2 regions of the Micromonospora sp. DT229 genome follow, and region 2 is predicted to be linked to the other one. Evidence: riboswitches for the same ligand, from Rfam matches in the RefSeq annotation. Region 2 holds a riboswitch; the other holds the start of a gene.
The links. A riboswitch is a leader RNA that binds a small molecule or an ion and turns the genes downstream of it on or off. The one in region 2 is predicted to bind cobalamin.
Positions count from the first base shown of each region.

Region 1 (3,556 bases), on a different contig from region 2:
GCGACTGGTCGATGAACGGGGCGCGGGCCGCAGCCAGGTCGATCAACGTCCGCTGCGGCAGTTCCCACGCGGTGCGGAACAGCTGCCGTACCTCTTCGGGCAGCTCGGCGATGCCCTGCACCGACCCCTCGGCGCGTTTGATCTGCTCGCGGATCGACGCCGTCCACAGCCCGCGCGCCTTGAGTTCGCGTACCAGGTAGGTGTTGATCTGAAGGAACTCGCCGGACATCGTCTCGCGTTTGAACAGGTTGGACACCTGCGGCTCGATGCACTCGTAACAGCCGGCGATCGAGGCGATGGTGGCCGTCGGCGCGATGGCCACCAGCAGCGAGTTCCGCAGGCCGTGCGCGGCGATCATCTCGCGCAGCGCCGCCCACCGCTCGACCTGAATGACCTCGGCGCCCCACAGGTCCGGGTGCAGCTCACCGCGCGCGGCCCGGGTGTCGGCGTACGCCGGGTGCGGGCCGAACTGCTGGGCGAGCCCGGCCGAGGTCTCCAGGGCGGTCAGCAGGATCTCCTCCTGCACCCGGTTGGACAGCTCTCGGGCCGGCGTGGAGTCGAACGGCAGCCGCAGGGTGAAGAAGGCGTCCTGCAAGCCCATCAGGCCGAGACCGACCGGCCGCCAGCGCGGGTTCGACGCCGCCGCCTGCTCGGCCGGGTAGTAGTTGATGTCGATGACCCGGTCGAGAAAGAGCACCGCCGTGCGGACGGTCGCGCGCAGCTTGCCCCATTCGATGCCGTCCGCGCTGACGTGCGCGGCCAGGTTGATCGACCCGAGGTTGCACACCGCCGTCTCGGTGTCGCTGTTGACCTCCAGGATCTCGGTGCACAGGTTCGACAGGTGGATCGTGTTGCCCGGCGCGCCGGTCTGGTTGGACAGCCGGTTGGCCGCGTCCTTGAACGTCATCCACCCGTTGCCGGTCTGCGCGAGGGTACGCATCATCCGCCCGTACAGGTCGCGGGCCTTGACCGTGCGGACGGCCTTCTTCTCCGCCGCCCGGTACGCCTCGTCGAACGCCTCGCCGTACAGGTCGGGCAACTCCGGCGCGTCGGAGGGATCGATAAGCGACCAGTCGCCGTCGGCCTCCACCCGGCGCATGAACTCGTCCGGGATCCAGTTGGCCAGGTTCAGGTTGTGCGTACGCCGGGACTCCTCGCCGGTGTTGTCGCGCAACTCCAGGAACTCCTCGATGTCCGGATGCCAGGGCTCCAGGTAGACGCAGGCCGCGCCCTTGCGCCGGCCGCCCTGGTTGACCGCCGCCACCCCGGCGTCGAGGGTCTTGAGGAACGGCACGATGCCGTTCGACCTACCGTTGGTGCCCCGGATCAGCGCGCCCCGGCCCCGCACCCGCGTCCAGGAGATGCCGATGCCGCCGGAGAACTTCGACAGCTTCGCCACCTGGTGGTAGCGCTCGTAGATCGAGTCGAGTTCGTCGCGGGGCGAGTCGACAAGGAAACACGACGACATCTGGGTGTGTCGGGTGCCGGAGTTGAACAGCGTCGGCGAACTCGGCAGGTACGCCAGGCTGGACATCAGCCGGTAGAAGCCGATTGCCTCGCCGGGGGTCTGGGACAGCCCGCAGGCGACCCGCAGCAGCCAGTACTGCGGGGTCTCCACCACCAGCCGGGTCTGCGGATGCCGCAGCAGGTACCGATCGGCGACGGTCCGCAGCCCGAAGTACTCGAACCGCAGGTCCCCGGCCGGGTCGACGGCGTCGTCCAGCTTGCGGGCGTTGCGGGCCACGAACGCGGCGGTGACGTCGCCGATCAGGCCCAGGCCGTGGGCGTACCGGATGGACTGGCTGAAGCTCGCCACCTGCTGGCCGCGGACCTCCTTGTCGACGAACGCGGCCAGCAGCCGCGCCGCGAGCCTGGAGTACTGCGGCTCCTCACCGATCAGCTCGGCGGCCGTCTGGATCGACAACTTGTCCAGCTCGGCGGTGGTCGCACCGTCGTACAGGCCGCTGATCGTCTTCGTCGCCACCCGCAGCGGGTCGATTTCGTCCAGGTCGGTGACCCAGCGCTCCACCGCCTTGACGATCTTGTTGACGTCCACCGGCTCGGTGTCGCCGTTGCGTTTACGCACCTGCATCACGTGCCGGCGTTGCTCCGGCCCCGCCTGTTCCCGGGTCACCGTCATGGTCCCTCCTCGTACCGGTCGGTGAAGGTCGACGGGCACGCGGGAGGACGCCGCTGGTCACCGGACGGACGGAGCGCCGTCGAGGACCAGCTGATGGCGTCGGCCGTCCCGCGCGGCCTTCGACCGCCGCACACGTACGCGTGCGGCGCGCTGGCAGGTCTTCGGACTCGTGGGCGTGTTCGTGCCTACTGGCCGTCGCTTCCCAGACCTGGCGGGCCCAGTGCTTCGTTGACGGCGGTCGTTCCCACTCACCGCTGCGGGGCAGTCCCGGAATTCCACCGGGTTCCCTCTTGCCTCGGCCGTCGTGGAGTGACTGCCGAACCAGCTGCGAGCACCACTATATATGGGAACGGGCTCGGAACCTCAACACCACATGCTGTGTCGCCACGTGCGCCGATCGAATCACCTGACGCAGCGCGACGACAGCCGCCATCGCCACCGACCCCACGAATCTTTCCGAAAACTTCCGGAAGTTCTGGCCATGCCAATCGGCTCGACATAACATGCACGCGCTTGGATCTGTCCGGAAACCCGATGTCAGGCACCCCCACCACTGTCCAATTTGCGTAAGGGACCAGTCGATGCGCCTGTGGAATCCGTCCCATCGATCACGACGCCGATCACGTACTTTCGCCGTACTCTGCTCGGCCGCGCTCGTCGCGGCCGTCACCGTCGCCCCCACCCCGGCCGCCGCCGCCGAGGTCGTGCTCAGCAACGACTTCGAGTCCGGCTCGTACGCCCCCTGGGGACCACGGGGTGAGGTGACCCTCGCCCTCGCCGAGGAGGGACGCGACAGCGACAGCAGTCTGTCCGTCACCGGCCGCACCGCCAACTGGCAGGGCCCGGCCACCAACGCGACCACGCTGCTGCGGCCGGGCATCCGATACACCGTCAGCGCATGGGCGAAACTTCCGGCCGGCACCGAGGGCAGCGCCGGAGTGCACTTCACCGTCGAGTCGACCCCGGCCGGTGGTGGTGACAACACCTACACCTGGATCGGCGACAACGTCAGCACCACCGCCGACGAGTGGGTACGCATCGGCGGCGAGTACACCCTGCCCACCGGTCTGGACGCCGCCACCCTGTACGTGGAGGCCGAGGGCACCACCCCGTTCCTGCTCGACGACGTGCTGATCACCGCGCCGGAGGACGGCGGCGGTGGCGGACCTGCGCCGGGCACGATCGTCATCGACACCGACTTCGAGGACGGTCTGGACGACTGGGGGCCACGCGACGGTGGCCCGGGGGCCCCGAGCGTCACCATCACCGATGTCGCGCACGGCGGCACCTCGGCCGCGCTGGTCAGCGACCGGGTCAACCAGGGTGCCGGGCTGGGTCGGGACGTGACCGGCCTGTTCACCGCCGGGGTGACCTACGAGCTGAGCGCCTGGCTGCGGTTCGCCGAGGGCCAGCCGG
Region 1 covers NZ_JBNCLD010000008.1:92,602-96,157, reverse strand. Annotated here, with positions in the region: gene ACLQ2T_RS15010 (ribonucleoside-diphosphate reductase subunit alpha) at 1-2,140, opposite strand, end outside; cobalamin riboswitch at 2,276-2,481, opposite strand; gene ACLQ2T_RS15005 (endo-1,4-beta-xylanase) at 2,722-3,556, shown strand, end outside.
Region 1: linked by a shared signal. The riboswitch ahead of ACLQ2T_RS15010 (ribonucleoside-diphosphate reductase subunit alpha) and the one ahead of ACLQ2T_RS16770 (ABC transporter substrate-binding protein) in region 2 are both predicted to bind cobalamin.

Region 2 (3,556 bases):
ACGGCCTTCCCGCCGGCCGACGCGAACTACCACGACTACGCCGAGATGGTCGCCGTGGTCAACAAGGTCGTCGCGGACCACCCGGCGATCGCCCGCAAGATCAGCATCGGCACCTCGTACGAGGGCCGGGACCTGGTGGCGATCAAGATCTCCGACAATGTCGCCACGGACGAGAACGAGCCGGAGATCCTGTTCAACTCACAGCAGCACGCCCGTGAGCACCTGACCGTCGAGATGGCCATCTACCTGATGAACCTCTTCACGGACAGCTACGGATCGGACTCCCGGATCACCAACCTGGTCAACAACCGGGAGATCTGGATCGTGCCGTCGGTCAACCCGGACGGCAGCGAGTACGACATCGCCACCGGCTCCTACCGGTCGTGGCGCAAGAACCGCCAACCCAACAGCGGATCGTCGAACGTCGGCACGGACCTCAACCGCAACTGGAGCTACAACTGGGGCTGCTGCGGCGGTTCCTCCGGCTCGACCTCCTCGGAAACCTACCGGGGCCCCTCGGCCTTCTCCGCCCCGGAGACCCAGGCCCTGCGCAACTTCGTCAACAGCCGGGTGGTCGGTGGAGTCCAGCAGATCAAGGCCAACATCGACTTCCACACCTACTCCGAGCTGGTGCTCTGGCCGTACGGCTACACCTACAACGACACCGCCACCGGGATGAACGCCGACCAGTACAACACCTTCGCCACCATCGGTCGGCAGATGGCCGCGACCAACAACTTCACCCCGCAGCAGTCCAGTGACCTGTACATCACCGACGGCAGCAGCATCGACTGGATGTGGGCGGTGCACGGCATCTGGGCGTACACCTTCGAGCTGTACCCGCGCTCGGCCTCCGGCGGCGGCTTCTACCCGCCCGACGAGGTGATCCCGCAGCAGACCTCGCGTAACCGTGAGGCGGTGCTCCTCCTCGCCGAGTACGCCGACTGCCCGTACCGGGCGATCAACAAGCAGGCCCAGTACTGCGGCGGTGGCAGCGGCGGTACGACGGTCTGGTCGGACACCTTCGAGACCAACACCGGCTGGACGATCAACCCCAACGGTACGGACACCGCGACCTCGGGCCAGTGGGAGCGGGGTGCCGCCCAGGCCACCAACTCCAGCGGCGCCAAGCAGCTGACCCCGTACGCCGGCAGCAACGACCTGGTGACCGGCCGGCTGGCCGGTTCCGGTGCGGGTGACTACGACCTGGACGGCGGCGTGACCAGCGCCCGCTCCCCGGCGATCTCCCTGCCGTCCAGCGGCACCCTGACCCTGTCGTTGGCCTGGTACCTGGCCCACGGCTCGAACTCCTCCTCGGCCGACTACTTCCGGGTCAGCGTGGTGCACAACGGCGGCACCACTACCCTGCTCAGCCAGGCCGGGGCGGCCAGCAACCGCAACGGTGCCTGGACCACCTCCAACCTCAACCTCACCCCGTACGCAGGTCAGTCGATCCGGATTCTGGTGGAGGCTGCGGACGCCTCCACGGCCAGCCTGGTCGAGGCGGCTGTGGACAACGTCACCATCACCGCCTCCTGATCCGACGGGGCCCCGGCACCCCCCCCTCGCACGGGGCCCCGTCTCCAGGAACCGGTCATTGACGACGAACATGGATCGGCCCGGTGCTGCCAGCGCCGGGCCGATCGGCGTGGTCACCCCGGTGCGGCGGGGTGCCGGCGGGGTGTGCGCTACGGTTCTACCGACCCGCCACAGCGAAGCCGGTGTGAAACCGGCGCTGTCCCGCAACTGTGATGCCCCCTTCGGTGGGGGACGAGCCAGGTCGCCTGTGGCGCGGGTCGCGAACCGCGCTCTCGAGGAAGGGCGCCTCGCCCACGGGTGCCCTCGGCTCCCTGTCGGCGAAGCACCGATCTCCTCGACCGACAGGAGGACCGATGTCCAGACGTACCCCCCGGCTGCTCGCCGCCACCCTGGCGCTGGCCGCGCTGACCCTCGGTGCCTGCGCCGAGAAGACCACCGAGACCCCGGCCGCCGGTGGCAGCCCGACCAGCGGTGCCTTTCCGGTCACCGTAGGGACGCTGACCCTGGAGCAGCGCCCTGAGAAGATCGTCTCGCTGGCGCCGACGGCCACGGAGATGCTCTTCGCAGTCGGTGCCGGCCCGCAGGTCGTCGCCGTCGACGACCAGTCCAACTACCCGCCCGAGGCGCCGAAGTCGGACCTGTCCGGCTACCAGCCCAACGCCGAGGCGATCGCCGCCAAGAACCCCGACCTGGTGGTGATCAGCGACGACCGCAACAAGATCGTCGACCAGTTGGCCGTCCTGAAGATCCCGGTCTACCAGACCCCGGCGGCGCAGACCATCGACGACACGTACCGGCAGCTCACCGAGCTCGGCACTCTCACCGGCAACGCCGACACCGGGGCGGAGCTGGTGCGACGGATGAAGGACGACATCGAAAAACTCGTCGCCCAGGTGCCGGACCGGATCCAGGCGCCCACCTACTTCCACGAGCTGGGGCCGGAGCTGTACACCGCCACCAGCAAGACCTTCATCGGCTCGATCTACGCCCTGGCCGGTCTGGAGAACATCGCCGACCCCTCCGACGCCGACGGCAAGAGCGGCGGGTACCCGCAGCTCTCCCAGGAGGTGATCGTGGCGGCCAACCCGGACTTCGTCTTCCTCTCCGACGTCACCTGCTGCCAGCAGAGTGCCGCGACGGTCAAGGCGCGCAGCGGCTGGGCCGACATCAACGCCGTACGCAACGACCAGATCGTGGAACTCGACGACGACATCGCCTCCCGCTGGGGCCCGCGGGTGGTGGACCTGCTCCGCACCATCGTGGACGCCACCACCAAGGCCGCCGAGTGACGAACGGCCGGCGTTGACAAAGGCCCTTCCCATGCGCCGGACGTCAAGCAGGGGCCCTTCCATCCAAGCCGGATCCCGGCCGGCGGGCCTGCGGAAACGCTGGCTCGCCGCCGGTATCGGCGCGGTGCTGGTCGCCCTGTTGGCCGGGGTCTCCCTCGGCCCGGTCAGCCTGCCCCCGGGCAGCGTCGCCCTCGAACTGCTCAACCTGCTGCCCGGGGTGCAGTTCGACAGTGGACTGACCGAGCGGGAAGTCGCCATCATCACCGAGCTGCGGCTGCCCCGGGTGGTGCTGGGGCTGCTGGTCGGCGGGCTGCTGGCCCTGGCCGGCGGGGCCTACCAGGGGGTGTTCCGCAACCCGTTGGCCGACCCGTACCTGCTCGGGGTGGCCGCGGGGGCCGGGCTGGCGGTCACCCTGGTGCTGACCGTCGGTGGGGTCGGTGCGGGCGGGGCGCTGAGCGGGCTGCCGGTGACCATCCCCCTGGCCGCCTTCGTCGGCTCGCTCGGTGCGGTGATGATGACCTATCTGCTCGGTGCGGCCGGCGGGCGCAGCCGCTCCCCGGCCGTGCTGATCCTGGCCGGGGTGGCCGTCTCCGCGTTCCTGTCCGCCGGGCAGACCTACCTGCTGCAACGGGACGCGGAGAGCATCCAGTCCGTCTACTCGTGGCTGCTGGGGCGGCTGGCCACCGCGGGTTGGCAGGACGTCCGGCTGGTGCTGCCGTACTTCCTGA
Region 2 covers NZ_JBNCLD010000009.1:133,546-137,101, forward strand. Annotated here, with positions in the region: gene ACLQ2T_RS16765 (M14 family zinc carboxypeptidase) at 1-1,539, shown strand, start outside; cobalamin riboswitch at 1,672-1,806, shown strand; gene ACLQ2T_RS16770 (ABC transporter substrate-binding protein) at 1,893-2,828, shown strand; gene ACLQ2T_RS16775 (FecCD family ABC transporter permease) at 2,860-3,556, shown strand, end outside.